Regions from separate parts of the Kitasatospora sp. NPDC093550 genome, predicted to be linked through region 2. Evidence: riboswitches for the same ligand, from Rfam matches in the RefSeq annotation. Region 2 holds a riboswitch; each other region holds the start of a gene.
The links. Region 2 has a riboswitch for cyclic di-AMP ahead of ACIRD3_RS29320 (transglycosylase family protein). Riboswitches for the same ligand answer to the same signal wherever they lie in the genome.
Positions count from the first base shown of each region.

Region 1: linked by a shared signal. The riboswitch ahead of ACIRD3_RS02235 (hypothetical protein) and the one ahead of ACIRD3_RS29320 (transglycosylase family protein) in region 2 are both predicted to bind cyclic di-AMP.
Region 3: linked by a shared signal. The riboswitch ahead of ACIRD3_RS32925 (M23 family metallopeptidase) and the one ahead of ACIRD3_RS29320 (transglycosylase family protein) in region 2 are both predicted to bind cyclic di-AMP.

Region 1 covers NZ_JBIWJF010000001.1:524,520-534,839, reverse strand. The annotation lists gene ACIRD3_RS02265 (nucleobase:cation symporter-2 family protein) at 1-910, shown strand, start outside; gene ACIRD3_RS02260 (8-oxoguanine deaminase) at 979-2,364, shown strand; gene ACIRD3_RS02255 (gamma-glutamylcyclotransferase) at 2,594-2,995, opposite strand; gene aceB (malate synthase A) at 3,141-4,793, opposite strand; gene ACIRD3_RS02245 (IclR family transcriptional regulator) at 4,994-5,791, shown strand; gene ACIRD3_RS02240 (hypothetical protein) at 6,059-6,634, shown strand; gene ACIRD3_RS02235 (hypothetical protein) at 6,720-8,018, opposite strand; cyclic di-AMP (ydaO/yuaA leader) riboswitch at 8,019-8,184, opposite strand; gene ACIRD3_RS02230 (hypothetical protein) at 8,333-8,569, shown strand; gene ACIRD3_RS02225 (phenolic acid decarboxylase) at 8,623-8,952, shown strand; gene ACIRD3_RS02220 (alpha/beta hydrolase) at 9,020-10,162, opposite strand.
Region 2 covers NZ_JBIWJF010000022.1:23,584-33,903, reverse strand. The annotation lists gene ACIRD3_RS29335 (MazG family protein) at 1-559, shown strand, start outside; gene ACIRD3_RS29330 (SDR family NAD(P)-dependent oxidoreductase) at 647-1,072, opposite strand; gene ACIRD3_RS29325 (cytochrome P450) at 1,350-2,699, shown strand; cyclic di-AMP (ydaO/yuaA leader) riboswitch at 2,951-3,117, shown strand; gene ACIRD3_RS29320 (transglycosylase family protein) at 3,123-3,914, shown strand; gene eno (phosphopyruvate hydratase) at 4,165-5,451, shown strand; gene ACIRD3_RS29310 (septum formation initiator family protein) at 5,621-6,103, shown strand; partial or broken gene ACIRD3_RS29305 (DUF501 domain-containing protein) at 6,075-6,614, shown strand; gene ACIRD3_RS29300 (exopolyphosphatase) at 6,773-7,708, shown strand; gene ACIRD3_RS29295 (NAD(P)/FAD-dependent oxidoreductase) at 8,137-9,504, shown strand; gene ACIRD3_RS29290 (ABC transporter permease) at 9,818-10,320, opposite strand, start outside.
Region 3 covers NZ_JBIWJF010000029.1:20,043-30,362, forward strand. The annotation lists gene ACIRD3_RS32880 (PrsW family intramembrane metalloprotease) at 1-108, shown strand, start outside; tRNA gene ACIRD3_RS32885 (tRNA-Met) at 202-275, shown strand; gene ACIRD3_RS32890 (hypothetical protein) at 472-1,257, shown strand; gene ACIRD3_RS32895 (hypothetical protein) at 1,699-2,868, shown strand; gene ACIRD3_RS32900 (GNAT family N-acetyltransferase) at 2,865-3,311, opposite strand; gene ACIRD3_RS32905 (class I SAM-dependent methyltransferase) at 3,347-4,099, opposite strand; gene ACIRD3_RS32910 (sensor domain-containing protein) at 4,206-4,946, opposite strand; gene ACIRD3_RS32915 (GNAT family N-acetyltransferase) at 5,060-5,635, opposite strand; gene ACIRD3_RS32920 (hypothetical protein) at 5,678-6,553, shown strand; gene ACIRD3_RS32925 (M23 family metallopeptidase) at 6,665-7,513, opposite strand; cyclic di-AMP (ydaO/yuaA leader) riboswitch at 7,526-7,684, opposite strand; gene ACIRD3_RS32930 (YiaA/YiaB family inner membrane protein) at 7,882-8,172, shown strand; gene ACIRD3_RS32935 (alpha/beta fold hydrolase) at 8,299-9,126, shown strand; gene ACIRD3_RS32940 (TetR/AcrR family transcriptional regulator) at 9,167-9,733, shown strand; gene ACIRD3_RS32945 (sensor histidine kinase) at 10,306-10,320, shown strand, end outside.

The DNA of each region.
Region 1 (10,320 bases), on a different contig from region 2:
GGCGGTCAACTGGGCGCGCGGCGGCTCGCCGGGCGCCCCCGGGTACGGCTCCATGCGGGCCATCGGCCTCGCCGCGATCACCCTCGCCGCGGTGGTGCTCTGCAACCGGCTGCTGCGCGGCTTCTGGCAGCAGCTGTCCCTGCTCGTCGGCCTGGCGTTCGGCACCCTGATCGCCTTCCCGCTGGGACTGGCCGACTTCGGCGCGGTCCGGGACGCGAAGGTCTTCGCGCTCCCCTCCCCGTTCCACTTCGGCGCGCCGATGTTCGACGCCGCCGCGATCGTCTCGCTCTGCATCGTCATGGTGGTCTCGATGACCGAGTCCACCGCCGACATGCTCGCGCTCGGGAAGATCGTCGATCGTGAGGCCGACGAACCCACCCTCGCCGCCGGCCTGCGCGCCGACGGCCTGGCCACCGCGATCAGCCCCGTCTTCAACGGCTTCGCCGCCAGCGCCTTCGCCCAGAACATCGGGCTGGTGGCGCTGACGAAGATCCGCAGCCGCTTCGTGGTCGCTGCCGGCGGAGGCATCCTGGTCCTGCTGGGGCTGTTCCCCGTGCTGGGCTCGGTCGTCTCCCTGGTGCCGCAGCCCGTGCTCGGCGGTGCCGGGATCGTGCTCTTCGGCACGGTCGCGGCAAGCGGCATCCGCACCCTCGCGGAGGCCGGCATGGAGTCCAGCTCCCACACCATCCTGGTGTCGGTCTCGCTCGGTGTCGGCATCGTCCCGATCGCCGTGCCGACGTTCTACGACTCCTTCCCGGAGGCCGTCCGGACCCTGATGCACTCGGGGATCTCGGCCGGCTGCGTGATGGCCGTCCTGCTCAACCTGCTCTTCCACCACGTCGGAACCACCCGCCGGTCCAGAACCGGCCAGGGCTCCGGCACGACGGTGCCGACGGCGACACCGTCCTGACCGGTCCCGGAGGAGCGCACCTCGCCCGACGTGCGCTCCTCCGGGCCCTCCCCCATAGGAGTGACACCATGGCAGTCCAGCCCCCACCCGCCGACCAGCGGATCGTGATCGAGAACGTCGCGATCGCCACCGTCGACGCCAACGACACCGAGTACGCCCGCGGCCACGTGGTCATCCTCGGCAACACGATCGAGTCGGTCGGCGACGGCCCCGCCCCGGCGTGGCTGGACAACGTGGTGCGCCGGATCAACGGCGAGGGCCACCTGGTCACCCCCGGCCTGGTCAACACCCACCACCACTTCTACCAGTGGATCACCCGCGGCCTCGCCCAGGACAACATCCTGTTCGACTGGCTGGTCGCCCTCTACCCGACCTGGGCCCGGATCGACGAGAAGCTCGTCCACGCCGCCAGCCAGGGCTCCGCCGCGGCGCTGCTCAAGTCCGGCTGCACCACCGCCTCGGACCACCACTACGTCTTCCCCAAGGACGGCGGCGACGTCCTCGGCGCCTCCATCGAGGCCGTCCAGGAGCTCGGCCTGCGGTTCACCGCGCTGCGCGGCTCGATGGACCGCAGCAAGAAGGACGGCGGCCTGCCGCCGGACCACGCCGTCGAGGAGCTGGACGACATCCTGGCCGCCTCCGAGGCCGCCGTGGACACGTACCACGACTCCTCCTTCGGCTCGATGCTGCACGTCGCCATCGCGCCCTGCTCGCCCTTCTCGGTCTCCACCGACCTGCTCCGCCAGTCCGCCGAACTCGCCCGCCGCAAGGGCGTACGGCTGCACACCCACGGCTCGGAGACCGCAGAGGAGGAGCAGTTCTGCAAGGAGCTGTTCGGCATGGGCCCGACGGACTACTTCGAGTCGGTGGGCTGGCTCGGCGAGGACGTCTGGATGGCGCACTGCGTCCACATGAACGACTCCGACATCGCCAAGTTCGCCGAGACCGGCACCGGCGTCGCCCACTGCCCGTCCTCCAACGCCCGCCTCGCGGCCGGCATCGCCCGGGTGCCCGACATGCTCCGGGCCGGCGTCCCGGTCGGCCTCGGCGTGGACGGCACCGCCTCCAACGAGTCCGGCGAGCTCGGCACCGAGCTGCGCAACGCCCTGCTGATCAACCGGCTGCACGGCTCCCCGACCGCCCTCACCGGGCGTCAGGCGCTGCGCCTCGGCACCATGGGCGGCGCCCGGGTGCTCGGCCGGCAGGACGAGATCGGCTCGATCGAGGTCGGCAAGCTCGCCGACCTGGCGCTCTGGAAGGTCGACGGGGTCCTGCACTCCTCCATCGCCGACCCGGTCGCCGCGCTCACCTTCGGCGCGCTGCCGCCGCTGTCGGTGCTGTTCGTCAACGGCAACGCGGTGGTCGAGAAGGGCCAGCTGACCACCGTCAACGAGGACCGGATCGCGCGCGACTGCGCCCGCGCCGCCAAGGAACTGGCGGCCCGACCGGTCTGACGCCCCCTCGGACTCCGGGCGCGCCCAGGGACGGTGCGCGCCCGGACCCCGCGGGCCCGGCAGGGCCCACGGACTGCGGCCCCGAACCCACGGCGAGGGTTCGGGGCCGCAGCGTTCAGCGGACGGATGACAGCGAACAGATGACAGATGACGAAAGTTGTCAGCTGTCATCTGTTCGCTGTTATCCGTTCGCTGTCGTCCGTTCGTGTCAGCTGTCAGCCGCCACCCGTCAGGCCTCCCGCCCCAGCGTCGCCAGGTACGCGCGCCAGCCGCCGTGGTGGGTGATCTCGCGGTGGACGCCGCGCTCGACCTCGCCCCGGGCGAGCAGCATCGAGAGGCACGCGGAGCCGTCCGCCAGCTCGATCACACCCAGCTCCAGCTCGCGCGGCTCGCCGGGCAGGATGTCGTCCCGCAGCCGCTCCAGGCTGATGTCGTACAGCTCGCCCTCGATGGCGGTGTCGACGGCCGGGTCGGGCAGCAGCCCCGGGCAGACGTCGGTCCCGCCGCTGTGGTCGATGGAGAAGAAGCGGTAGCCGGGGGCGGTGCGGACCGGCCCGACCAGCGCGTCGGCGACCTTGGCGTGGAAGGGTCCGCCGACCATCGCCTGGCCGTTGAAGAAGATGCGTGGCATGGGTGAACTCCTCTGGAGAAAAAGACCGTTCCGTACGGCGACGAGAGGACAGGTGGATGTCGTCGCCGTACGGAACGGAGTAACGGGCCGCCGGAGTGCTACAGCCTGGCAGGCGCTGGCGGTCGCGCCGGCGGATAGATTGGGCTCAGCCCAGCAGGGGCAGCGCGGGGAGGGTCAGGAAGTCCGCGAACTCCTCGGCCAGGGCGACCTGTTCGAAGAGCTGGGCGGCCTCGCGCCAGCGGCCGGCGCTGTAGGCCTCCTCGCCCGAATCGGCGCGGAGCTCGGCCAGTTCGGTGGCGACCAGGGTGCGGACCAGTTCGGCGGTGGCCTTCTCCCCGGTGTCGGAGAGCACGACGCCGTTGTGGATCCACTGCCAGATCTGCGAGCGGGAGATCTCGGCGGTGGCGGCGTCCTCCATCATGTTGAAGATGCCGACCGCGCCCAGCCCGCGCAGCCACGCCTCGATGTAGCGGATGCCGACCTGGACGGCGTTGTGCAGCCCCGCGCGGGTGCAGGTGCCGCCCGCGCCGGCGATGTCGAGCAGCTGGGCGGCGGTGACCGGCTCGGACGGGCCGGGGTTGTCCTTCTGGTGGGGCCGCTCGCCGAGCACCGCGTCGAAGGAGGCCCGGGCGACCGGCACCAGGTCCGGGTGGGCGACCCAGGAGCCGTCGAAGCCGTTGCCGGCCTCGCGGTCCTTGTCGGCCTTCACCTTCTCCAGGGCGGCCGCGTTGACCTCGGGGTCCTTGCGGCTGGGGATGAACGCGGCCATGCCGCCGATCGCGTGGGCGCCGCGCTTGTGGCAGGTCTGCACCAGCAGGCGGGTGTAGGCGGCCATGAAGGGCGAGGCCATGGTGACGCTGTTGCGGTCCGGCAGGATGTAGTGCTCGCCGGCGTCCCGGAAGTTCTTGACGATGGAGAACAGGTAGTCCCAGCGCCCGGCGTTGAGGCCGGCCGCGTGCTCGCGCAGCTCGTAGAGGATCTCGTCCATCTCGAAGGCGGCGGTGATGGTCTCGATCAGGACGGTGGCGCGGATGGTGCCGTGCGGGATGCCGAGCGCCGCCTGGGCGTGGGTGAACACGTCGTTCCAGAGCCGGGCTTCCAGGTGGCTCTCGGTCTTCGGGAGGTAGAAGTACGGCCCGGAGTTGGGGTCCTCGGCACCCTTGGCGAGCAGCCGGGCGGCGTTGTGGAAGAAGTACAGGCCGAAGTCGAGGAACGCACCGGCCACCGGGGTGCCGTCGACCAGCAGGTGGTTCTCGTCCAGGTGCCAGCCGCGCGGGCGGACCACGACGGTGGCGAGTTCGGCGGCGGGCTTGAGGGTGTACGCCTTGCCGGCCGGGGTGGTGAAGTCGATCCGGCCCTCGAAGGCGTCGATCAGGTTGACCTGGCCGCTGACCACGTTCTCCCAGGTCGGGGAGGTGGCGTCCTCGAAGTCGGCGAGCCAGACCTTGGCCCCGGAGTTGAGGGCGTTGATGACCATCTTGCGGTCGGTCGGGCCGGTGATCTCGACCCGGCGGTCCTGGAGGGCGCGGGGCGCCTCGGCGACCTTCCAGTCGCCGGCCCGGACGTCGGCGGTCTCCGGGAGGAAGTCCAGCGTGCCGGCCGCCGCGATCTCGGCGCGGCGGGTCCTCCGCCTGGCCAGGAGTTCCTGCCGGCGGCCCTCGAAGGCGCGGTGGAGGCCGACGACGAAGGCGACCGCCTCCGGAGTGAGCACCTCCTCCGCCCGGTGGACGCGAGGACCGGCGACAGTGACGACCGGAGCGGCGGGGGAGGCGCCGACAGGTCCTTGATCTGCAGCCATGAGCAGGACACTCCTAAGCGGTTGAGCCTGGCGAAGGGGGCTCCGGTGGGAACCCCCTCGGGAACTTCCTCGATCGTTACCCGCCTGTCGGCGGGTTCGATTCTGTAAGGTGGAGACTAGTTTCCGCGATACAGAATTTCAACGGTTTGTTGAAGAGGTCGCCGGGACTCTACTCCTCCCCGACAGCGAAGGGAACGCCGGTGGTTGCGACCCCCGACACAGCATCGACGACAGGCCCCGACCGCGCGAGCGGCGGCGTGCAGTCCGTCGAACGCGCCTTCCAGCTCCTGGAGGCGCTGGCCGACTCCGGCGGCGTGGCCACGCTCAGCGAGCTCTCCACCAGTTCCGGCCTCCCGATGCCGACCATCCACCGCCTGGTTCGTACCCTCGTCCAACAGGGCTATGTCCGCCAGGACACCGCGCGCCGCTACACCCTCGGCCCCCGGCTGATCCGCCTCGGCGAGACCGCCGGCCGCCTGCTCGGCAGCTGGGCCCGCCCCTACCTGGCCGAACTCATGGAGGCCACCGGCGAGACCGCCAACCTGGCCGTCCTGGAGGGCGGCGAGGTGGTCTACGTCGGGCAGGTGCAGTCCCGGCGCTCGATGCGGATGTTCACCGAGGTCGGACGGCGGGTGCAGCCGCACTGCACCGGCGTCGGCAAGGCCCTGCTCGCCCAGCTCCCCGAGGAGGAGGCGCGCGCCGTCCTCGGCCCCAACCCGCTGCCCGCGCACACCGAGTACACCGTCACCGATCCGCAGGAGCTGATGCACCAGCTCGCCGAGGCGCGCGAGCGCGGCTACGTGGTCGACGACCAGGAGCAGGAGATCGGCGTCCGCTGCATCGCGCTCGCCGTCCCGGGCGCGCCGACGCCCACCGCGCTCTCGGTCTCCGGACCGGAGGCCCGCATCCGGGCGCTGGAGGAGCAGGCCGGGGCCGCCTCGCTCGTCCCCGTGATGCACCAGATCGCCGCGCGACTGGGGCAGGTCCTCGCGCCCTGACCCGCCCGTGAGCCGATGCCACGTCAACCTGCCTGCGGACGGGCGGGAGACCGGCCGTCCTCCGTTCGGGCGGACGGCGGGCGGCGCGACTCGGTTACTCCCCGGTCACGGCGACGCCTCGGTCATCTTGGTGCGGACGCGGCGCGCGACGGCGCGGGCCGCCGGGAGCACGAGAGCAGGGTGACCGGGATGAGACACCGGGATGTACGGGGTGGCGCGCAGGGACCGGGTCGCGCGAGGACCAGGGGATTCGGCGGGGCCGGGCTGGTGGCGGCCGTGACGGCGGGCTGCGCGGTGGCGATGCTCGCCACCGGCCCGTCCTGGGCGCTGCGCCGGCCGGAGCCCCGTCCGGCGGTGGACGTCGTGGCGCCGGGTGCGCCGGGTGCGCCGGGTGCGCCGGGTGCGCCCGAGGCGTCCACCCTGCCGGCCCTCGCGGCCAAGCCGTCCGACTCCGACCTGGAGGTGGTCCAGCTCGATCCGGACCCGGCACCGCCCGGCGGCACCACGACCATCCACGCCTTCGTCGACAACCTCGGCCCGGACACCACCGCCTCCCCGTTCACGGTCGTGGTCACCCTGCCGGAGGGCGTGACGCCGCACGGCCCGTACTTCCCCAAGGACTGCGAGGTGTTCCAGAACGGCCACCGGGTGCGCTGCGTCTTCGGGGCCGGGCTGCGGAGCGGGCGCAGCGCGACCGCCCTCGTCCCGGTCGACGTGAGCTCCGACCTGGCGCCGGGGACGTACCAGGGCTGGGTGGCGGTGCGCAGCGCGGACGACCGGAACGCGGACAACGACCGCGCGCCGTTCGACCTCAAAGTGGTCGAGCCGGTCCAGGATTCCTGAACCACGTCCGTCCCACCGGTCACCGGCCGCCGGTGAGCGGCTGCCGGCTTCCGGCGACCGGTGGGACGGTCCTACGGGCTACCCGTCACCGGTAGACGCGGACGTAGTCGGCCGCCATGGTGATCGGGGCGGTCCCCTGCGGCGCCGGGTGGTACTGGCCCGCGCACACCGAGAGGTTGAGGATCAGGTACGCCGACCAGTTGGCGCCCACGCCCTTGCCGTCCGAGAAGACCTTGACGCCGTTGACGTACCAGTCCACCGAGGTCGCGCCGTAGTAGGTGCCGATGGTCACCCACTGGTCCTTCGCGATGGCGCTCGCGTCGGTGTAGTACTTCGGGTTGCCGGGGTTGACGTGGTTGGTCAGCTCCAGCAGGTTCGGGTTGTCGGGGTGGTACTCGAAGGAGTCGATCTCCCCGTTGCCGTTCTTCCAGGTCCACAGAGCCGGCCAGGCACCGGTGCCGGCGGGCAGCTTGACCCGGGTCTCGGCGTAGTCGCCGGTCTTGACCTGGAAGCCCTCGCTGGAGCCCTCGGTGGTCAGGAAGCCGGTGTTCCAGGACTGCTTGCCGTTCTCCAGGGCCGGTCCGCCGGACGTGGCGGTGAAGGTGGCGACCCCGCCCGCGACGCTGACGTTGTTCTTGTTCAGCCAGTCGAGCTTGTTGTCGTCCGGGTTGTGGTTCCCGTACTTGTACGCGGTGCTCTTGTCGCCGACCCAGCGCTGGCCCCAGGAGATCGCGCCGTTGAACTCGTCGGACCAGGTCAGCGACTTACCGGCGACCGGGGAGGACGGCGCCGGCGTGGCGCTCGGGCTCGCCGTGGCGCTCGGGCTCGCGGTGGGGGTGGAGGTCGGGGTGGGGGTGGAGGTCGGGGTGGGGGTGGAGGTCGGCGCGGGGGTCGGGGTGGGCGCGGGGGTGGCGGTGGACGAGACCACCAGCTGCTGCGAGGGCAGGTTGTGCCAGGCGCCGCCGAGGTCCTGCCAGAAGCCGAACTGGGTGTAGGTGCCGGCGGGCAGGGTGCGCGCGGCGCTGGTGAAGTTGACCCCGCTCGGGCAGATCTGCACGTTGGAGGCGTTGCCGGGGAAGTCCAGGTTGGTGCCGCGCGCGTCGCGCACGCCCACGCCCACGGTCTTCGCGGTGAAGCAGGCCGAGGAGTGCAGGGCGAGCGAGGCGGTGGTGGCCTTCCCCGCGACCATGGTGGCCGGGGCGAGGCGGTCCTGGGTGACGGTCGGCGCGGTGGCGGCCTGGGCACCGGTGACGGACGGCAGTCCGAGCAGTCCGGCGCCGCTGATGGCGAGCGCCCCGGTGGCGGCGAAGGCGGCGTTGCGGCCGCGGTGGGTGGGGCGGGCGTGGCGCGGCGCGCGGCGCCGGGCAGCGGCAGGCTGGGGCATGGGTCACCTCTGCGACGCCTGCGAGGTTAGCTGTCGGGTTCGGGCTGCAGTTGCCCGGCCGCCTGTGGAGCGGCTTCACCCCTAGCCTCGGCCCGCGCGCGCGTGCGCACGGGTCGGGCGCCGACCTTGGTTCCCCCGCTCCCGTCCGCTGTGGTGCTCGGTGACCCGCCGGCGGGTGGACGGGACTAGGCGTCCCGGCGGCGGGGTCCGCGAGAGGCGGACGCCGTTGCAGGCTAGGCAGGCCGTGCGTGAACGGACAACTCCTCCGGGGTGGTTGTCGCGCAGCTCACAGCGGTGTCGATCAACGACGCTGCGTGGCGGCTGAGTTGATCACTCCGGGCACGGCCGGCGTGACGCGACATGCGGTGCTGGGCGTGGAGCCGGGCGTGGAGCCGGGCGTGGAGCCGGGCGAACAGCCGGGCGTGGAGCCGGGCGAACAGCCGGGCGTGGAGCCGGGCGAACAGCCGGGCATCGTGCCCGGCGGCGCGGTGATCCGTCCTGCGGCAAAGATCCGGACCGGGTGCGCCCGGTCGGATAAATTTGAGGCCTGACATCTTCCGCAGTGCACAAGAGCACCGATCCCGAAACGAGGAGCCGCCCCACCATGACCGCGCCCCTGCCCGCCTTCGCCGGCCGCACCTACGTCTTCCGGGCCGACAACGGCGCGGCCTTCCGCAACACCTACTCGGCCGACGGCACGCGGTTGCGCTGGGAGGGCCTCGGCGAGTCCGCGGGCCAGTGGGAGGACGTGCGGCTGCACGTCGCCGAGGTCGCGCCGGAGATCTACTTCATCAGCTGGACGGAGCAGAGCGGGATCACCGTCAGCCATGTGATGGACCTCAACAAGCTCACGATCCGGGCCTTCTGGACCTTCGAGGGCGAGGGCGGCCGGGTCGGTCAGCTGCACACAGGGACGCTGGAGCGGGTGGCCTGAGCCAGGTGACGACCGAACCCCCGGGGCCCGCGGCCCCGGGGGTTCGGTCGTCTGGCGCGCCCGTCCGTCAGACGGTCTGGTCGGGCACCTTGAGGTGCTGGGACAGCCACTCCAGCGAGGAGGGCAGCAGCGCGCTCCAGGTCTCGAAATTGTGGCCGCCGTTCTCCAGCATGCTGTACGAGACCTTCATCGGGCTCTGCGCGGCGTCCACGAAGGCCTCGGTCTCCCGGCGGTAGTCGCCGTCGCCCTTCTTGGTGCCGGCCAGCAGCACGGACACCTTGGGCGCCGGCAGGTTCTTCAGCCGCCACATCAGGTTGGCCTCGTCGCGGCGCTGCTTGCTGCCGCCGAACAGGTCACCGGTGGTCGGGTCGTCGGCGGCGTCGTAGTAGGCGGACAGGGCGACGGCGGTCGGGAAGACGTCGGGGTGGCGCATGGCCAGCTTGAGCGCGCAGTAGCCGCCGGTGGAGTTGCCCATGAACGCCCAGGCCTGCGGGTCGGACGAGACCCGGAAGCTGGCCTGGATCGCCGAGGGCACGTCCTTGGTGAAGTACGTGTCGGACTGCGGACCGTTCGGGATGTCCTCGCACTCGGTGTCCTGCGGCAGCGCGGGCGACGGGCGCATCAGCACCATGACGGTCGGCTGCATCCGGCCCTCCTGCAGCAGCTTGAGCGCCGCGCCCGGGTAGTTGAACCGGGTGATCAGGTTCTCGGCGATACCCGGGAACCCGGTGCTGACGATCACGGCCGGGAACTGCTTCCGCGCGTACTCCGGCTGGAAGTACTGCGGGGGCAGGTAGACGTAGCCCTCGGTCGACAGGCGGCTGACCGCACCGTCGATCCGGACCTTGCGGATCTCGCCGGACTGGCTGGGCTCACGGCCCATCGCGCCGCCGCCCTTGACCGCTGCGTGGCCGACGGTCTCCACCAGCAGGCGCCCGGAGGCGTCCGCCTTGTTGTGGATCACCACCGGGCCGGTGTCACCGGTACCCAGCAGGTCGTCCCAACTGCTGTAGAAGGCGAAGTAGTTGTTCGCCACCAGGCCGAGCGCCGCGAGGACCGTGAGCTGGGTGGCGAGCAGGGCGCCGATCCGGCCGAGCACCGCCTGCCAGGTCTTCCTGGCCAGCCTTGGCCAGAGCCAGACCGTTCCCCCCATCACCACGACGGCGATCAATACGGTCAGCGCCAGCACCTTGTGGCTCGTCAGACCCATGTCCTACTTGCTCCCACGCCTCGAACTCCGGTCCCCTCCGCTGGGGACATCCGAGGAGGTCACCCCGGTTCCCCGCCGGGGCACGAGGATCAACCCTAGCGCCGCCTGGGAGAAGGCTGACGGGCGCCTGGGAGCTCGCGGGACGGCTGACAGATTTC
Region 2 (10,320 bases):
CGAGCTGGTCGAGGCGATCGAGGAGGGGGACCGGGAGACGCTGCGCGAGGAGTTGGGCGACGTGCTGCTCCAGGTGTTCTTCCACGCCCGGATCGCCGAGGAGCACCCGACCGAGCCGTTCACGGTCGACGACGTGGCCGGCGACATCGTCGAGAAGCTGGTGTACCGGCACCCGCACGTGTTCGGGGACGTCGAGGCCGGGGGCGCCGCCGAGGTGGAGGCGAACTGGGAGCAGCTGAAGGCCGCGGAGAAGGCGGACCGCGAGTCGGTGCTGGACGGCGTGCCGGCCGGGCTGCCCTCGTTGGCGTACGCGGCGAAGCTGGTGTCGCGGGTGCGCCGCGCCGGCTTCACGGGAGTGCCGGACGAGCCGTACGAGCTGCCGGCCGAGCTGACCGCGCAGTCGGCGGGCCGGCTGCTGCTCGCGGTGGCGCAGCGGGCGCACGACGCCGGGGTGGACGTGGACGCGGCGCTGCGCTCGGCCGCGCGCGGCTACCGGGATTCGGTGCGCGCGGCCGAGGGCCTCAAGCCGGCCGAGCGCCTCAGGCCGGACGAGGCCTAACCGGGCAGCGGACCGCAGCCGGCGGACAGGCAGACAACAGGCAGGCAGACAGACAGACCGACCGACCGACAGGCGGGCGGCGGGCCCTCAGGCCGCCGTGGCGGTGTGCTCGACCGGGCGCCGCTGCGGCGGGACGACCTCCGCGATCGCCTCGCCGACCAGGACGACGAGTTCGGCGAGGCGCTCCAGGTCGAGGTGGTCGGGCAGGTCGGCGAGGGAGATGATCCGCTCGCCGGTCGGGCCGGCGACGGCGAACAGGTCGATCGGTCCGAGGTGCTTCTCCGCGGTGTCGACGAGGGCGGCGACGTCGCTGGGGCGGCGGATGTCGCCGGAGACGCCGACGACGGGGCAGCCGGGCCGGTCGAGTTCGGCGGCGAGGTCCTCGGCGACCCCGACGTGCTGGTCGGCGATCAGCATTCCGGCGGTGCCGGCCGCGGCGAACCGGCGGGCGAGGTCGGCGCCCGACCCGCCGTCGAGTACCGCGATGACGACGACTGACCCGCTGACCCGCATGGTCTGCTCCTCCCTGTGGGCGACACCGCACCGGCGCCCACGCGTACTGCGGAGGATCGTAGGCACGTCCTGACCCTCCGCAACAGGGATTACCCCTCAGGTGACCAGGCTCACGCCCGGTGTCCGGCCAAGAGCTGTCCAAGACCCGGCCACGGGCCGTCCACGAACCGGCCACGGGTCGTCCACGGAGCGTTGGCGCGCCGGTCGCACGCCGTTGACACGGGGGTCGCGGCCGCCGACGGACGGGGGTCGCGCACCCACCGGATACGGTCGTCCCATGCCAGCTCAGCCCGACCCCGCCCGGCCCGCCGCCGCCCCGTCCGACGCCTCCGCCCGACCCTCCGCCGCGCAGCCCGACGCCCCCGCCCCGGAGCTGTTCACCTGGGAGTTCGCCGCCGATCCGTACCCCGCCTACGCGTGGCTGCGGGAGCACGCCCCGGTGCACCGCACCACGCTGCCGAGCGGCGTCGAGGCGTGGCTGGTGACCAGGTACGCGGACGCCCGGCAGGCGCTCGCGGACAGCCGGCTGTCGAAGAACCCGGCGCACCACAGCGAGCAGGCGCACCGCACCGGCCGGGTGGGCATCCCGGGGGAGCGGCAGGCGGACCTGATGACCCACCTGCTGAACATCGACCCGCCGGACCACACCCGGCTGCGCCGACTGGTGTCGAAGGCGTTCACCCCGCGCCGGGTGGCGGAGTTCGAGCCGCGGGTGCAGCAGCTCACCGACCGGCTGATCGACGGCTTCGCGCAGCGCGGCTCGGCGGACCTGATCCACGAGTTCGCCTTCCCGCTCCCCATCTACGCGATCTGCGACATGCTGGGCGTGCCCACCGAGGACCAGGACGACTTCCGCGACTGGGCCGGGATGATGATCCGACATGGCGGCGGCCAACGCGGCGGCGTGGGGCGGGCGGTGAAGCGGATGCGGGCGTACCTGCTGGAGCTGATCCACCGCAAGCGTGCCGACCTCGGGGACGACCTGATCTCGGGCCTGATCCGGGCGAGCGACCACGGCGAGCACCTGACCGAGAACGAGGCCGCCGCGATGGCCTTCATCCTCCTGTTCGCCGGTTTCGAGACGACCGTGAACCTCATCGGCAACGGGACGTACGCGCTGCTGCGTAACCCGGAGCAGCGCCGGCTGCTGCAGGAGTCGGTGGCGCGCGGGGAGAGTGCGCTGCTGGAGACGGGGATCGAGGAACTCCTGCGCTACGACGGTCCGGTGGAACTGGCGACCTGGCGGTTCGCGACGCAGCCGCTGTCGATCGGCGGGGTGGACATCCCGGTCGGCGATCCGGTGCTGGTGGTGCTGGCGGCCGCCGACCGTGACCCGGCCCGGTTCGCCGACGAGAACACCCTGGACCTGGCCCGAACGGACAATCCCCACCTGGGTTTCGGGCACGGCATCCACTACTGCATCGGCGCCCCGCTGGCCCGCTTGGAGGGGCAGGCCGCGCTGGCCACACTGCTTTCCCGGCTGCCCGATCTGCGGCTCGCGGAAAGCCCCGAGAATCTGCGCTGGCGGGGTGGCCTGATCATGCGTGGCCTGCGGGAACTCCCGGTGGAATTCAGTCCGGAGAGCCGCTCCCCACACACGCCTCCGCGCGCCGTTCCGCGCCCTTGACGCATCGGCGGTAACGGGCGCGGCGCCGGGCGACGCGCTGACGGAACGTCGCCGGGCGGCCCTCGGCGGGGGTGTGAACACCCATCAATCCGGACATAGCGACGCCGTTGGTAGGCGATCGGACACGCGCCGTAATTTCTGTGTGATATCGGTGATATGAGCTTGTGATTGGTCTGAGGATCTGTCTACTCTCCCTGGAGTTCGCAGCTGCGGACCTCGTGCGCGGAACGCCGAATCCTGCCCGCCGCGTCACGGGAAACCGACCAGAACCCTGGGCAGGGGCGGGGGACCCAGGTTTGTTGCCGTCCCCACGGCTTGGGGTGAAGCCGCCCGGGCGGAATCGATTCCGCGTACGGCGGCCGGGCCACCTCCCGGTCCGAACCCGACAGCTCACCTCGCAGGCGTGCGGAGAGGGACCTCTTCATGCTGTTCGTTGGAACTGGCCGTCATCGTCGTCGCACCCAGGCCGAGAAGGCCATCGCCGTCGCCGGGGTGGCCGGCGTCGGACTCGCGCTGCCGCTCCTCACCGCCACCGGCGCCTCCGCCGCCCCGGCCTCCACCTGGGACTCCGTCGCCCAGTGCGAGAGCGGCGGCAACTGGAGCATCAACACCGGCAACGGCTTCTACGGAGGCCTGCAGTTCACCTCCAGCACCTGGAAGGCGTACGGCGGCACCGCCTACGCGCCGCAGGCCCACCAGGCCAGCAAGGGCCAGCAGATCGCGATCGCCGAGAAGGTGCTCGCCTCGCAGGGCCCCGGCGCCTGGCCGGTCTGCTCCAAGAAGGCCGGTCTGACCAAGGGCGGCGCCCCGGCGTCGGTCGACACCTCCTCGGACGCCAAGCCGCAGTCCGCCCCGCAGCAGCAGACGCCCAAGCGGCAGGCCCAGAAGCCGGTGGAGAAGCCGGCCCAGAAGCCCGAGGCCAAGCCCGCCCAGAAGCAGGGCCCGAAGCACGCCGCGCCCCAGCGGGCCGAGAAGCCCGTCGAGCAGTCGGCGCAGCAGTACGTCCCCAAGCACGCGGCCCCGCGCCCCGCGCAGCCGGCCCCGTCCGCGCAGAGCGGCCACGACTACACCGTCCGCGCCGGTGACACGCTGTCGACCATCGCCGCCGCCCAGGGCGTGTCCGGCGGCTGGCACGCGCTGTACGAGCAGAACCGCTCCACCGTCGGCGGCGACCCGGACCTGATCCTGCCCGGCCAGGTGCTGCACCTCGGCTGAGCCGCCACACCCGGCGCGGTGGGGGCCGGTCGTACCGGTCCCCTTCGTCCGCATTCGCCCGCCCCGGTGGGACAAGGTGGGACAAGCAGGTGAACTACCGGTGGGTAGCGGGGCCACACGCTGAGACGGGACCGAGGCGGAGGTGGCCCCGGGAGCCCGGGCGGTTAGGCTCTGGTCCGTAACGACTCCGCAATCGTCCTGCCGACAGCACCACCGTCAGCCGGACCCTGCTTCCGCAAGGAGATGCCTCGTGCCGTCCATCGATGTCGTCGTAGCCCGTGAGATCCTCGACTCCCGCGGCAACCCCACGGTCGAGGTCGAGGTCGGCCTCGACGACGGCAGCACGGGTCGTGCCGCTGTCCCGTCGGGTGCCTCCACCGGCGCCTTCGAGGCGCTGGAGCTGCGCGACGGCGACAAGAACCGCTACTTCGGCAAGGGCGTGGAAAAGGCCGTCCTGGCCGTCATCGAGCAGATCGGCCCGGAGCTGGTCGGCTACGACGCCACCGAGCAGCGCCTGATCGACCAGGCCATGCTCGACCTGGACGCCACCCCGGACAAGTCCTCGCTCGGCGCCAACGCCATCCTGGGCGTCTCGCTGGCCGTCGCGCACGCCGCCTCCGAGGCCAGCGACCTGCCGCTGTTCCGCTACCTGGGCGGCCCGAACGCGCACCTCCTGCCGGTCCCGATGATGAACATCCTCAACGGCGGCTCGCACGCGGATTCCAACGTCGACATCCAGGAGTTCATGATCGCCCCGATCGGCGCGGAGTCCTTCTCCGAGGCCGTCCGTTGGGGCGTCGAGGTCTACCACACCCTCAAGGGCGTGCTGAAGGAGCGCGGCCTGTCCACCGGCCTCGGCGACGAGGGCGGCTTCGCGCCGAACCTGGACAGCAACCGCGAGGCCCTGGACCTGATCACCGAGGCCATCCAGAAGGCCGGCTATGTGCCCGGCCGGGACATCGCGCTGGCCCTGGACGTCGCCGCCTCCGAGTTCTACAAGGACGGTGCCTACCAGTTCGAGGGCAAGGCGCTCTCCTCCGCCGAGCTCATCGAGTACTACGCCGGGCTGGTCGCCGCCTACCCGCTGGTCTCCATCGAGGACCCGCTGGACGAGTCGGACTGGGACGGCTGGAAGGCCATGACCGACAAGCTGGGCGACAAGGTCCAGCTGGTCGGCGACGACCTGTTCGTCACCAACCCGGCCCGCCTGGCCAAGGGCATCGAGACCGGCACCGCCAACGCGCTGCTGGTGAAGGTGAACCAGATCGGCTCGCTGACCGAGACCCTGGACGCCGTCGAGCTGGCCCAGCGCAACGGCTACCGCTGCATGATGTCGCACCGCTCCGGCGAGACCGAGGACGTCACCATCGCCGACCTGGCCGTCGCCACCAACTGCGGCCAGATCAAGACCGGTGCCCCGGCCCGCTCCGAGCGCGTCGCCAAGTACAACCAGCTGCTGCGCATCGAGGAGATCCTCGACGACGCCGCCGAGTACGCCGGCCGCGGCGCCTTCCCGCGCTTCCGCTCCGCGGAGTAGTGCGCACGGTCGCTCCGCGGACCGGCAAGCGCGGCGAGCACGAGGGCTGAGCACCCGCGAGTAGCGCAAGCCTGACCGGTGCCCCGCCGTTCACCCCGTAGGGTGGACGGCGGGGCACCGTCGCGACCAGGAGGGGATACCGGAGATGGCAGGCTGGAGGATCCCGGGCTTGGCGGCCCGGCCTCGGTTCACGAGCCGGGCGACCGTCCTCGTCCTGGTGCTCTGCTCGCTGGTGGCGATCCTCGCCTACCCGACGCGGCAGTTCATCTCCCAGCGCGCCGAGATCTCCGCCCAGCGGGCGAAGGCCGACCACGCGCGCCAGCAGGTCGAGCAGCTGCGCCGGGAGAAGGCCCGCTGGCAGGACCCGGAGTACGTCAAGGCGCAGGCGCGCGCCCGGCTGCACTACGCGGTGCCGGGGGAGACCCCGTACATCGCGGTGGACCCGGCCGGGCAGGACTCCGCCAAGCCCTCCTCGTCCGCCGCCGGCGCCCCCGCCACCGGTGCGGCCACCGGCCAGGCGAGGGCCGCCAAGCCCTGGTACAGCAGCATCTGGGACTCGGTCGACGCCGCCGACGCGGCCGCGCAGGCCCCCGCCCACCCCCTTCCGCTCCCACCGTCCCCCGTTGGAGACACCTCCCCCCATGACCACTGAGAACCACCCCGCCGTCTCCGACGCCGACGTCGCGGCCATCGCCGCCCAGCTCGGCCGGGTGCCGCGCGGCCTGCGCGGCGTGGCGCACCGCTGCCCCTGCGGCAACCCGGACGTCGTGGAGACGGCCCCCCGGCTGCCGGACGGCACGCCGTTCCCGACGCTGTACTACCTGACCTGCCCCAAGGCCGCCTCGCTGATCGGCACCCTGGAGGCGGACGGCGTCATGAAGGAGCAGACCGCCCGGCTCGCCGAGGACCCGGAGCTGGCCGCCGCCTACCAGAAGGCGCACGAGGACTACATCGCCCGCCGCGACGCGATCGAGGTGCTGGAGGGCTTCCCGAGCGCCGGTGGCATGCCGGACCGGGTGAAGTGCCTGCACGTGCTGGTCGGCCACTCGCTGGCGGCCGGCGAGGGCGTCAACCCGCTCGGCGACGAGGCGATCGGCATGCTGGAGGACTGGTGGGCCAAGGGCCCCTGCGTCTCCCCGGCCGAGGTCGAGGCGGCCGGTGAGCGGGTCGCCCGCAACCGCGCCAAGGAGCAGGACCACGAGGCCGTGATCGCCGCCAAGCAGCAGAAGGCCGCCGAGCGCGCCGCCAAGAAGCGCGCCGCGGAGGAGACCGGCGAGGACGGCACGGCGACGGACGACGGGCAGCGGGAGTCGCGGTGACCATGACCCGTGTGGCCGCGATCGACTGCGGCACCAACTCGATCCGGCTGCTGGTCGCCGACCTGGACCCGGAGACCGGCGAGATCACCGACCTCGACCGCCGGATGATCGTCAACCGGCTGGGCCAGGGCGTGGACCGGACCGGCCGGCTGCACCCGGACGCGCTGGCCCGCACCTTCGCGGCCTGCCGGGAGTACCAGGAGATCATCTCCGGCTTCGGCGTCGGCCCGGAGCGGGTCCGCTTCGTCGCCACCAGCGCCTCCCGGGACGCCGAGAACAGCGACGAGTACGCCAAGGGCGTGCACGACATCCTGGGCGTCGAGCCGGAGGTGGTGAGCGGCGAGGAGGAGGCGCGACTGTCCTTCCTGGGTGCCACCAAGGAGCTGACCGGCGATCGGTTCCCCGGTCCGTACCTGGTGTTCGACCTGGGCGGCGGCTCGACCGAGTTCGTGCTCGGGACGGACGACGTCCAGGCGGCGCGCTCGGTGGACATCGGTTGCGTGCGGCTCACCGAGCGGCACTTCGGCGGCGCCGAACTGCCCTCCGCGGAGCAGATCGCCGAGGCCAGGGCGCACGTGCGGGCCGAGCTGGACAAGGCCGAGGAGGTCGTCCCGCTGACCGGCGCGGCCACCCTGGTGGGCCTGGCCGGGACGGTCACGACGGTGTCCGCGATCGCCCAGGACCTGCCGGACTACGACTCGGCGGCGATCCACCACTCCCGGATCAGCCGGGAGCGGGTCGCCGAGATCGCCCACGAGCTGCTGGCCGCGACGCACGCCGAGCGCGGGGCGATCCCGTCGATGCACCCGGGCCGGGTCGACGTGATCGCGGCCGGGGCGCTGGAGCTGCTGGAGATCATGGAGCGCACCGGCGCCGCGGAGGTGGTCGTGAGCGAGCACGACATCCTGGACGGCATCGCCTGGGGTATCGCCCGCTGAGGCCTTGCAGGGCTTACCCGACCGGCCCCGGCACCCCTTTCGGGGAGCCGGGGCCGGGACGCGCCCGGGCGCGTGCGGAAAAGTTCGTGAATTTCTTCACATGGCGATCCGGTCATTCGTCGTACCGCCCCGCCCGCTACGTCCGAATTGTGGGACCGAAGGCCCGTCGGGTATGGGGCCCGCTGGATCGCAGGCCAGGGCTCGTTCGAGGTTTGAAAATCGAAATCACATGCGGGAACCCGGGCCCTGTACGGATCGTTGCTGCTCAACGGGGTGGTGCCCCGGTGCACGGTCACGGGGGGTCGCCGGGGGGTGTGAAGGTGAACATCCGGCCCGGAGTTGTGGCCGCGCAGTGTAGCACGGGGGGTCCGTGAGCTTGTGACCGGGCTCACGAAGGCTGCTCCGGACGGTGCTGGATACTTTCGGATATGAGCACCACGGAGCGTCCTCGCATCCTCATTGTCGGCGGTGGTTACGTCGGCCTGTATGCCGCGATGCGCATCCTCAAGAAGATGCGCTACGGCGAAGCGACCGTCACGGTCGTCGACCCGCGGTCGTACATGACGTACCTGCCCTTCCTCCCCGAGGCGGCCGGCGGCAACGTCGCGCCCCGCAACCTCGTCGCGCCGCTGCGCAGCGCCCTCAAGCAGGCGGAGGTGCTGACCGGGTCCGTCACCGGCATCGACCACGCCCGCAAGGTCGCCACCATCCAGCCCGCGGCCGGCGACAGCTACGAGCTGCCCTTCGAGTACCTGGTCGTCGCGACCGGCTCGGTCTCCCGCACCTTCCCGATCCCGGGTCTGGCGGAGAACGGCATCGGCATGAAGACGGTCGAGGAGGCCATCGGCCTCCGCAACCACGTCATGGCCCAGCTCGACAAGGCCGAGTCCACCACGGACCCGGAGGTCCGCCGCAAGGCCCTGACCTTCGTCGTCATCGGCGGTGGCTTCGCCGGCATCGAGACGATCGCCGAGATCGAGGACATGGCGCGCGACGCGTCCAAGCTGTACCGGACCGTCAGCCGCGACGACATGCGCTTCGTGGTCGTCGAGGCCGCGAACCGCATCCTGCCGGAGATGGGCCCGGACCTCGGTCTGTGGACCAAGGAGAAGCTCGAAGAGCGCAACATCGAGGTCTACATCGAGACCTCCATGGACTCCTGCGTCGACGGCCACGTCATGCTGAAGAACGGCATGGAGATGGACGCCTCCACCATCGTGTGGACGGCCGGCGTGAAGCCCAACCCGGTGCTGGCCGACTTCGGCCTGCCGCTGGGCCCGCGAGGCCACGTCGACACCGCGCCGACCCTGCAGGTCCAGGGCTTCGACTACGTCTGGGCCGCCGGCGACAACGCCCAGGTGCCGGACCTCGCCGCCGGCGAGGGCGCCTGGTGCCCGCCGAACGCGCAGCACGCCTGCCGCCAGGCCGTCGTCCTCGGCGACAACGTGATCTCCGGCATGCGGGGCTTCCCGCAGAAGGAGTACAAGCACAAGAACCTGGGTGCGGTCGCCGGTCTCGGCCTCCACAAGGGCGTGGCGATCCTCTTCGGCAAGTACAAGCTGAAGGGCCGTCCGGCCTGGTGGTTCCACCGCCTGTACCACGGCGCGATGGTGCCGACCTTCAACCGCAAGGTCCGCGTCTTCACCGACTGGACCCTCGCGATGTTCCTGAAGCGCGAGATGGTCGGCCTCTCCCAGATGGAGAAGCCGCAGCTTCCGATCCAGGAGGTCACCCCGCCCACCAAGCCCGTCGAGGCCGCCAAGCCGGCCGCCGACAAGGAACTCGCGAGCAAGTAAGCGACTGAGACCCCGGTGTGGGAGCACCGGGGTATGAGTCGGAGGCCCTCCGCCCGGCAGCGTTGCCGGACCACGACCTCCGTGGTGCTCAGCCGGCCCTGCGACCGGGCGGAGTACAGCAGTAGAAGAGCCCCTGCCGAACCGTCGGCAGGGGCTCTCTCTGTTCATCCCGCCGCTCGCCGCCGGGCGCTCGGGACCCGATGCCGACGGTCGTCGCTCCCGCGCTCCTCCCTTTCGGCATCGGCGCGCCCTCCGGCTCGGGCCCTGTTCATCCCGCCGCTCGGGACCTGTCGTCCGTCAGTCGGCCGCCGGTTCAGTCGGTCTTGATGCTCGACAGGATGTCCAGCTTGGACGCCCGGCGGGCCGGCCAGATCGCGGCCACCAGGCCGACCACCCCGGCCAGCACCAGGAACAGCGCCAGCTGCCCGTACGGCAGGACGGTGGTCAGACCGGCCAGGCTGGACTTCAGGGTGCCGTTGATCGCCCAGGCGATGAAGCAGCCGAGCGCCAGGCCGATGCCGGCACCGAACAGCGAGATCACCACGGACTCCAGGCGGACCATCCGCTTGATGCCCCGGCGGTCCAGGCCGATCGCCCGCAGCATCCCGATCTCGCGCTTGCGCTCGAAGACCGACATCGCCAGCGTGTTGATCACGCCCAGGATCGCGATCAGGACCGCCATTCCCAGCAGGCCGTACATCAGGTTCAGCGCGAAGGTGATGGTCTGGCTGAAGTCGTCGCGGACGTCCTGCTTGGACTTCACCTCGATCACCGGGTTGGCACCGGTGGCGTCCTTGATCGTCTGCTTGAGCGCGG
Region 3 (10,320 bases), on a different contig from region 2:
ATGGTGCCCTGCTTCGTCGCGCTGGTCTGCTTCGCGGCCTGGGCGAGGGCCCGCTCGGCCCGGCACGCGCCCCGGGCCGGGAGGCGGCCCGCCGGGGGCACGGCCTGAGGCCGTCGGCGACCCGCCGGGGGAGCGGCCCGAGGGCCCCGGAAGAAGCGATTTCCCATCTCGGCGACTTCCACGTATTGTTGTGTTCACCGACGCGGGGTGGAGCAGCTCGGTAGCTCGCTGGGCTCATAACCCAGAGGTCGCAGGTTCAAATCCTGTCCCCGCTACTCAGTAGCCGGAAGGCCCGGAGGATTAGTCCTCCGGGCCTTCCGCGTTCCCGGGTACGCGCAGAGCACGGTCCCGCCACGAAGCGGTAACAGCGAGCGATATGAAGATCTGCCACCAGGCGCCTGGCCGATACTGAGGAAAAATTCATCCAGTTGGGGGACGGCCTGGGGCCACCCCCGGGACAGGAAGCACCACATGCTGTCGAAGCGCCTGGTCAGCACCGCCGCGATCTGCCTCCTCCTGGCAGCCGGCACCGCCGCTTGCGGCGACGACAAGAGCGGCAAGAGCGGCGACTCCAAGGCGGCGGCCCCGCAGAAGCTCGACACCGACAAGCTGAGCGCCCAGGACATCGAGAAGCAGGCCAAGGACGCCCTGGCGGGCGCCACCTCCCTCAAGATCAGCGGCACCTCGGTCGACGAGGACGGGAAGACCGAGATCAACCTGTCCATCGACAACAAGAACCAGTGCACCGGCACCATGACGATGCCCGGCATGGGCAAGTTCGAGATCATCAGCGACGGCAAGACCTCGTACGTGAAGCCGGACAAGGACTTCTGGACCACCATCGGCGGTCCGAACGGCGCCCAGGCGGCCGAGCTCTTCAAGGGCCGCTACCTGACCGGCTTCGAGAGCGACCCCTCGCTCGGGGGCCTCAGCAGCGTCTGCACCCTGGCCGACTTCACCAAGAAGGTCACCGAGGACGACGGCACGGCCCACAAGGTCGAGAAGGGCTCCGCCGGCAACGTCAACGGCGTGAAGACCTTCACCCTCAAGAGCACCGACGACAAGGGCGAGGTGTCGACCGTCCACATCGCCACCGAGGGCAAGCCCTACCCGGTCCGGGTCGAGCACGCCGGCACCAAGGACGGCAGCGGCCAGGTCGACCTCACGGACTTCGACAAGCCGCTGACCATCCAGGCCCCGCCGGCCGACAACGTCATCGACTTCACCAAGTTCAAGAGCCAGTTCAAGACCGCCTGAGCGGGGGCGGATAAATCCGTTGCCCTCCCGCCGGTGGGCTGCCTATGGTGGCGGCACACTGAAAGGAGGTGATCCTGAATTGAGTTCCATCAGGATGCGTGAGGTGGCTGCTCGCTAGAGCCGCCCCTGCCTGCGCAGGGTGAGGCCCTCGGCGGCCTCCGGCAGGCGAAATCCACAGCAGTCACCCGGCCCGCGGGCTCACCGGTACATCCCCGGTGCCTCGGCGCCTGGCCAGTGCACGGGCCGGCGCGGAGGAGCAGCCCGCGGGTCGTCTGCGTTTCCGGGGCCTTCCACGCCCTCCGGGGCCTTCCGCGCCTCGGAGCCGTCCGCGTTTCCCGTGCTGTCCGCGTTTCCGGTGCCGTCCGCGCTCGCGGGGTGGGCCGCGGCGCTAGAGTCGGCGCGGGTTCCGGAGCGGAGCGGCACGGGCACAGGGGGTGGGCGATGGCGAAGGCGCGACGGCCGGGCGGTTCGACACTGCGGACGGCGCAGTGGGGTGCCGCCGGCGTACTGGCCGGGACGGGCCTGATCGGACTGCTGCTGTTCGCGCTCGACCGGGACCGGACCTGGCAGGCGCTCGGCGGCGGCCTGGTGGTGGCCGGGGCCTCGACGGCGCTCGGCGGCGGGCTCGGCTTCCTGTTCGGGGTGCCCCGGGTGCGCGGCGGCTCGGACGAGCCGCAGGGCTCGTACGCGCCCAACACCAATCTGGAGCAGGTCTCCGACTGGCTGACCAAGGTGCTGCTCGGCGTCGGGCTGACCCAGCTCGGCTCGCTCGGCGAGCGGCTGCACGAACTCGGGACGGCGCTCGCGCCGACGCTCGGCGGGGGCGAGGCCGCGGCGCCCTTCGCTGCGGCGCTGGCGCTGTACTTCCTGGTCTTCGGCTTCCTCGCGGGCTGGCTGGTGACCAGGCTCGCGCTGCCCCGGGCGCTGAACGACGCCGACCGGGCGCTGGACCTCTTCCTCGCCGGACAGGACCGTGACCGGCACGGCGACAAGGTCGGCGCGGACGACCTGCGGGTCCGCGCGATGCAGCAGCTCGGCCTGCTGGGCGGCAGCGCGGAGCACCCCGCCGCGCTGGCCGCGCAGCTGCCGCCCGCCTCGGGCTCACCGGCCGGGCCGGAGGGCGTGGTGGCCGAGGTCCGGTCGACCGCCCGGCGCTCGGCGCTGACCGCCGACCAGGTGCGGGCCCTCTTCACGGACGGCTCCGAGGGCCGGCGGATCCAGGCGCTCGCGCTGATGCAGGGCGATCCCGCGCTGGCGGACCTGGCGAGCGTGCTGGACGCGATCGAGCACCCGCGCTCGGGCTTCGAGCAGTACCACGCGCTGCTGGCCGCCCGGGGGCTGCTCTCCCGGCTGCCGGCCGCCGGGGCGCAGCGGCTGCGGGACGCGGTGGCGGCGCAGCTGGTCGATCCGCGGGGCATCCCGTACGGGTCGGACCGCAGCTGGCTGGCGGAGAAGATCCTGTCCCGGCTGCAGGTGACGGCCTTCGTGCCGGTGCAGCCGACCGCAGAGCCCTCCCCGCCGGTCGCGCCCGCCGCGACCTCCGCGACCACCTCGACCTCCTCGACCACCTCGACCTCCTCGACCTCCGCGACCTCCGAGGCCGGTTCCTAGACGGTGAAGCGCAGTTCCGGCTGCTCCCAGGGGGTCTTGGGCTGCGGCGGCCGGGTGCCGGTGCGCTCGGCGCCCATCCGCAGGTAGAAGCGTTCCGCGGGCGGGTGCGAGACGACCTTGACCGCGGCGATCCCGGCCGCCCGCGCGCGGTCGAGCATGTCCGCGATCAACTGCCGTCCGATGCCCAGTCCTTGGGCCTCGTCGGCGACGAACATCAGGTCCAGTTCGGCCGGTTCGCGGATCAGCGCGTAGAAACCGAGCAGGCGGTCGTCGACGTCGTCCACGGCCATCCGCACCTCGTGCCGGGCGAGGTAGTCGGGCCTCACCCGGTAGCCGTCGATCATCGCGGAGTAGGCGCCGCGGTAGGCGCGGGAGGCCTGGATCAGCTCGGTGAGCCGGTCGGCGTCGGCCGTTTCGGCACGCCGGATCGTCATCTCGGTCATGCCGCGAGTATAGGAGTGAACCAGCCTTGTGACCATTACACGCAGGTCGGTCCCGTCCGGCGGCGACGGTCGGCGGCCCGCAGCACCAGGACGCGGCGGGCACGGTCGTCCCCGGCCCGGTGGAAGCGGTGCACCTCGCTCGCGATCCGGCGCTCGCCGAGCGCGTACCGCAGTGGGTCGAGGTGGCCGCAGCGGCGGCCCCGCCCGTCGTGCAGCGGCTGGACGCGCACCTCGCCGTCGGGGGCGGTGACCCGGACCAACTCGGCCAGGGCCGCCACCTGGTGCTCGGGGCCGAACAGTTCGGGGTAGGCGAAGAGCAGGTAGCCGCTCAGGGTGAGGGCGAAGGCGCCGTCCGCGAAGGGCAGCCGGGGCAGCGCGGCGGCCACGTACCGCTGGGGGTGCGCGGCGGAGTCGGTGGCGAACAGCCGACGGGCGCGGTCCCAGCTGCGCAGGTAGCGCTCGGAGCGGTCGGGCCGGTCGGGGCGGGGCGAGGGGTAGAGGTGCGGGCGGTCGGCCATCGCGGCGGCCATCGCCGCCCGGGCGGCCCGCGCCGCCGCCGCGACCAGCGGCAGCGGCAGCGCGTACGCCGGGTCGGCGGCGATCACCCGGCAGCCCAGCTCGCCCGCCTCGGCGGCCAGGCCGGCCGCGCCGCCGGGGCAGTCCAGCAGCGGGCCGGGCAGGGCGGCGAGCCGGGCCCGGGTCAGGTCGAACTGGGCGCAGTACTCGTCCAGCGGACGGGAGGTGACCAGGACGTCCGGGGCTTCGGGGGGAATGCCGGTGGCGGACACGCGGTCATCCGAACACGCTCCGGCCCCGCCCGCACCCGGAGGGCGAACGGGGCCGGAGCGTGGCTGGGGCAGGGGCCGGGGCGAGCCCGGGACGGTACCTGCGGACTCAGCGGCCGAGCAGGCCCTGGGCGGCGGCCCGGTTGACGTTGGTCAGGCCGCGGACCAGCTGCGCCGTGAGGAACACCAGCAGCAGCCCGGCCGCCGAGAACGCCGCGATCTGCCACGTGCCCTCGATGTAGTAGACGTGCTGGACGTGGTGGCTGTCCGTGTAGTCGAACACCCGGTAGCCGCGCCAGGAGGTGTAGGCCGGGAAGACCCAGTGGTAGACCGGGTAGAGCGCCATCACCCAGCCGAGCACCAGGAACACCAGCGTCATGGTGAAGCTGAAGATCGCCCAGGGGAACATCACCACCTGGTGCAGCGCGGCCTTCCAGCCCGCCCCGTCCGCCAGCCGCGCGGTGATCGCGCCCCAGCCGCCCGGGCGGACCTGCCGCACCGGCTTCGGGGCGGGGACGTCCAGCCCCAGCATGCCGCGCACCCGGGCCCGCTCCAGTCGGCCGAAGCCGCGGCTCACCGTGGTCAGGCCGGCCAGCACGGGCAGGCCGAGGGCGGTGAGGAAGGTGCCCAGGCCGAAGCAGAACAGGGTGATCGCGGCGGCGAAACCGGCGATCGCCACCGGCAGGGCGGTGAGCGCGTAGCCGACCTCGCGGTAGTAGTGCGCGGAGAACGGTGCCTGCCAGAAGGCCGGCGGGTACTCGGTCCGGTGGGCCCGGGCCGGGTGCGGGTCATCGCCGTGACCGCCCAGGACGTCCCACTCGTGGTCCCGCGTGCTTCGGCTGCTGCTCATGTCCCGGCCCCGGCCCCTCGTTCTGACGCTCGTTCGTGTTCCCCGACGACGTCCAGTCTGCTCGTGGGGAGGGTGGCGGGGGCATCCGGAGGCCTGGCGGATCGGGGGTGGGGTTAACCCCCGGCCGGGCCCGGCCACTGGTCGAGGCGCAGCGCGTAGCGGTACCCGGCGGAGCCGGCTCCGCCCTCGGAGCCGTCCTGCGGCTCCCGTCCCTCCAGCCGGAACCCGAGGCCGGCGAGGACCGTGGCCGAGGCCGTGTTGTCCACCGCGACCCTGGCCTCCACCCGGGGCAGCTCCAGGGTGCGGAAGGCGAAGTCGCAGAGCAGGCCGGTGATCTCGCCCGCGTAGCCGCGTCCCCAGGACTCGCGGCCGAGGACGCAGCCGAGGTCGGCGGAGCGGTGCCCGTCGAGGGTGAGCGAGGCCTGCCCGATCGGGGTCGCGTCCTGTGGGTCCGGCGCGTCGGCGAGCCTGGTGACGGCGAGCCGGTAGGTGTCCCGTTCCTCGGCCATCGCCTCCTCCAGGTAGAGCTCGATCTGGTCGGCGCAGGTCTCGCGGTCGTGCGGTGCGAAGGGCAGGTGACGGGTCACCTCCGGGTCGCCGAACAGCGCGTGCAGCGCGTCCACGTCGCCATCGGTGTGGTGGTACTCGCGGATGGCCAGGCGGGGGCCGGTGAGTCGTACGGGGACCATGGCTGCCGACCCTACCCGCCCCCGACGGCTACCGTTCGGACTATGAACGACGATGACCTGCGGCTCGCCCCGCGCACCAGGGCCGCCGACCTGCTCGCCTGGGCGGCCGAGCAGGGCCGCGCGCCGGTGGCCGAGGAGCCGCTGCGCACGGTGCTGGCGCTGCTGGAGCTGGGCGAGGGCAGGATGCACGACGGCTGGCCCGAACTGACCTCCAACGCGGTGGAGCACCTGCTCTACGAGCGGCTCCACCTGTACGTCCAACCCGCGCCCGAGGCGGACCCGCTCGCGTACGGCGACGCCGTCCGGCTGCTGGTCGACCACCAGCGGGCCGCCCGGCGGCTCAACGCCAAGCGCCAGGAGCGGCTGCACGCGGAGGCCGAGTGGCAGGGCGAGGTCGCGGCCGGGCTGTTGCGCCGCGCCGACCTGGTGACCTGGCCCCGGCTGTACGCACTGCTGCTGCACGCGCACGGGGTGGACGTCGCGGACGGCGAGGCGGTGCGGGACTGGCTGGTCGGCTTCGGCGGGCTCGCGGAGGAGGAGCGGCTCGCCGCGTTCGAGGCGCTGGCACCGGCCGGCTGGCTGGACGAGCCGGACGAGCAGGGCTGGGGGCCCGGCCGGGTGCTGTCGGTCGGCATGGCCACGGACGGCGCCCGGCGGTTGCTGGAGCAGGGGCTGATGCGGCGCAGCTACCGGAACCTGGCCGAGCTGACCGCGCTCGGGCGGCCTATGCCGGACGAACTGGCCGGGGACTTCGGGCAGTTCGAGGAGGCGGCGGCCGGCGCGGCGCTCGACCTGTTCGGGGAGTGGACGGTGCCGGGGCTGCCGCGGCTGCTGCTGGAGGAGTTCCCGGAGCTGGCGCCGGAGCCGGGCCCGGAGGAGATCGACGCGTACCTGGCGCAGCTGCCCGCGGAGGAGTGAGAGCGGCGCGACGGCGCGAGAAGCCCCCGGTCGCGTGCGGCCGGGGGCTTCTCGGTGTCCGGGGGCCTCGGGCGCCGGGGGCTTCCGGGCGGCCGGGGCTCTCGGGCGTCGTTACGGGGTGAGGCCGCGCTGCTGGAGCCAGGGCTCCGGGTCGACCGGGGCGCCGCCGCCCGGGCGGACCTCCAGGTGCAGGTGCGGGCCGGTGACGTTGCCGGTCGCGCCGACCTTGCCGATCTGCTGGCCGGCGGTGACCCCGCCGGAGCCCTTGATGATCGAGGAGAGGTGGCAGTACCAGATCTCGGTGCCGTCGGGCAGGGTCTCGACGATCCGGTAGCCGTACGAGCCGGACCACCCGGCCGAGGTGATGGTGCCCTGGCCGAGCGCGTAGACCGGGGTGCCGGTGTCGGCGGCGAAGTCCAGGCCGGTGTGCAGGTTGGCCCAGTAGCGGGCGCTCTGGCCGTAGTGCGCGGAGAGCCGGTAGTCCTTCACCGGGAGGGTGAGCGCGGCGGCGCGCTTGGCCTCGGCCTCCGCGGCGGCCCGCTTGGCCTCGGCCTCCTTGGCGGCGGCCTTGGCCTCGGCCTCCTGCGCGGCCTGCACGCGGGCGGTCTCCTCGGCGGCGGTGCGCTGGCTGTCGGCCTGCTGCTGGATGCGGGCGGCGAGCGCCAGGCCGGGGTCGGCGGAGAGGGCGACCGGGCTCTCGTCCGGGGCCTCGACGGCGGGGGCGGCGGCCGGGGTGGCCGAGGCGAAGCCGGTGGCACCCAGGGTGGCGGCGACGGCGGTGACGCCGAGCAGCGGGGAGGCTCCGCGCGTCTGACGCGGCATCCGGTGGCGGTTGGTCTCGGCCTCGGGACCGAAGGACTCGGGACCGGGGGACTCGGGCCCGTCCGGACCGGGGTGGTCGAGGAGCTGGGTACCGGCTGCGGGGCCGGCCGGGTGTGCCGGGGTGTGCGTCGACGCCACGGAGGCGCGCTCCTTTCCTTCCTTCGCGCCTACCGGGTTAGCTGACGGGTTCGGAGCAGGAAGGTCTCCTACGGCCGGGCCGGAGCCCCGCCGATTCACCCCAAGGAACGTGGTTCCCCGGCTCCCTGACCTGCCCGGAGGCCGGCCGGCGGGATTAGGCGACGGCGCACGGTGCCGTCTGGGTACGGCGTTGACGACCGCGCTGCGTTATCAGACGTTAATCCTAGGACGCCCTGATTCCAAGCCATCCGTCCGGGACCGCTGGGGAGCAGGTGATCGGACGTCAACGAACGACCCCCTCATACGAGCACCCCATCTGAGTACTCCTACTCATGTGCGGCCCGACCCGGCGGCCGCATCCTGACGCCATGAGCGCACCGATGAAGAACCGCACCACGGCCGCGTACTACGTCCAGGCCGTCCTCTCCTTCGCCCTGTCGGGCATCGCCCTCGCCGTCGGGATCGCCTACCTGCCGGTCGGCGGCTGGACCCGGGCGTTCCTGGGGATCGGGCTCCTCTACACCGTCACCTCCGCGTTCACCCTGGCGAAGGTGATCCGGGACCGGAACGAGTCCGCCGAGATCGTCAGCCGGGTGGACCAGGCCCGGCTGGAGAAGCTGCTCAGCGAGCACGACCCGTTCAAGGTCGAGGGGGTCTGAGACCCGGACCCCCTCCCCCCTCTCCTCGGTCGGTCGAGGGCTTGACGGCTAAGGCTATTAGCCTTAGCTTTATGGCTATCGGCAGCACCGCCGATGCACCGCAGCAGCGGACCGAGGAGGCCCACCATGAACGCCACCATCACCCCGGAGACCCAGTACCTGACCGTCCCCGGCGGGCGGATCGCCTTCGACGACACCCGCCAGGGCGACGGCACCCCCGTCGTCCTGCTCCCCGGAATGCTCGACAGCCGCGCCGCGTACCGGCACCTGCGCCCGCTGCTCGTCGCCGCCGGCCACCGCGTCATCACCATGGACCTGCGCGGCTTCGGCGACTCCTCCATCGCCTGGGACGACTACGGCCCGGCCGCCATCGCCGGCGACGTCCTCGCCCTGCTCGACCACCTCGGCATCCGGCGCGCCGTCCTCGCCGGCAACTCGTACACCGGCGCGACCGTGGTCAAGGCCGCCGGGGACGCGCCCGAGCGGATCGCCGGGATCGTCCTGATCGACGCCTTCGTCGAGAACCCGCAGCCCGGCACCCTGATGCGCGGCGTCCTCGGCCTGATGGGCGCGGCACTGGTCCACTGGCCCGCCTTCTGGGGCTTCTACCTGCGCCGGATGGCCTTCCCCGGCGCCAAGCCCGCCGACTTCGACGACTACGTCAACGGACTGGTCGCCGCCCTGCGCACCCCCGGCCGGAAGACCGCCACCCGCGGGTACGTCACCGGCGACTCGGCGCCGACCGGCTGGACCACCGCGGTGCGGTGCCCCGCGCTCGTGGTCATGGGCAGCAAGGACCCCGACTTCCCGAAGCCGGAACTCCTCGCCGACCGGCAGGTCGCGGCCCTGGGCGCGCGGAAGGCGATGATCGAGGGATCCGGGCACTACCCGATGGCCGACAACCCGCAGGCCACCGCGGACGCCCTGCTGCCCTTCCTCGCCGAACTCGCCTGAGCCACCGGCCCCCGCCCCGCTTCCGTACGGAGACCCGACCATGCCCCGCGTAGGACTGACCCCCGACCAGGTCGTCGACCACGCCCTCGCCCTCATCGACGACCAGGGCGCCGAAGCCCTCACCCTGGCCGCCGTCGCCGCCCGGGCCGGCGTCGCCACCCCCTCGCTGTACAAGCACGTCAGCGGCGGGCTCGCCGAACTCCGGCGGCTGATCGCCGTCCGGGTCACCGAGGAACTGGCCGACCGCCTCGCGGACGCCGCCGTCGGCCGCAGCGGGGACGGCGCCGTCGCCGCCGTCCTGCGCGCCTACCACGCGTACGCCGTCGAGCACCCGCACCGCTACAACGCCCTCCCCCAGGCCCCGCAACTCGACGACGACCTGGCCCGGGCCGCCGCCCGGCTCGTCGGCGTGATCGTCGCCGTCCTGCGGGAGTACGGCCTCGACGGCTCCGAGGCGATCCACGCCGCCCGCACCGTCCGCTCCCTCGCCCACGGATTCGCCTCCCTCACCACCGCCGGCGCCTTCCAACTCGCCGAAGACCTCACCACCACGCAGGACCGCCTCATCACCACCCTCACCACCGGCCTCCGCACCTGGCCGGCCTGAGGAGCCCCCCGCACACGAGAAGCCGCCCGTCAGGGCCTCCGACCGAGAGACGTGCACCAGAAGTCGGGCATGCCGCACTGCCGCCGGGACGGCTGGATGCCCCGGCCGGTGTACGCCGGCGGTCTGGTCGAGGACCGCGAGGGGGACTACGACGAGTCGGTGCAGCGGACGCTCGGCGGGCTGGAGCCGTGGACCCGGCAGACCGGGCCGGGGCTGATCGGGCCGGCGCCCGCGCTGGAGCGCCCGGCCGGTCCGCTCACCCTGGACGTGACCGAGCGGCGGTCCCGGCCGGACGGCGTGCCCCTGCTGCTCCTGCACCGGATGTCACAACTTCCGCAACACCTTGCACACACACCCCACACATCCCGGAGCGCGAATCGGCCATCAGGCGTGACTTCGCCGTGGCGCGGGTGGCCCGGTGACACCGTTCCGAGGCACCGCCAGGCGGGGTGGTCGGGGGCGAACGAGGCCGGATTGAGGCCGGATTGACTCGATATTGACGAGATCCGGTCACTTGGCGAGATCCGTTCACACCTTCGTAGGATCATCACCCTAGAATTCGCCGCGTGACGATGACTCAGTGGTCC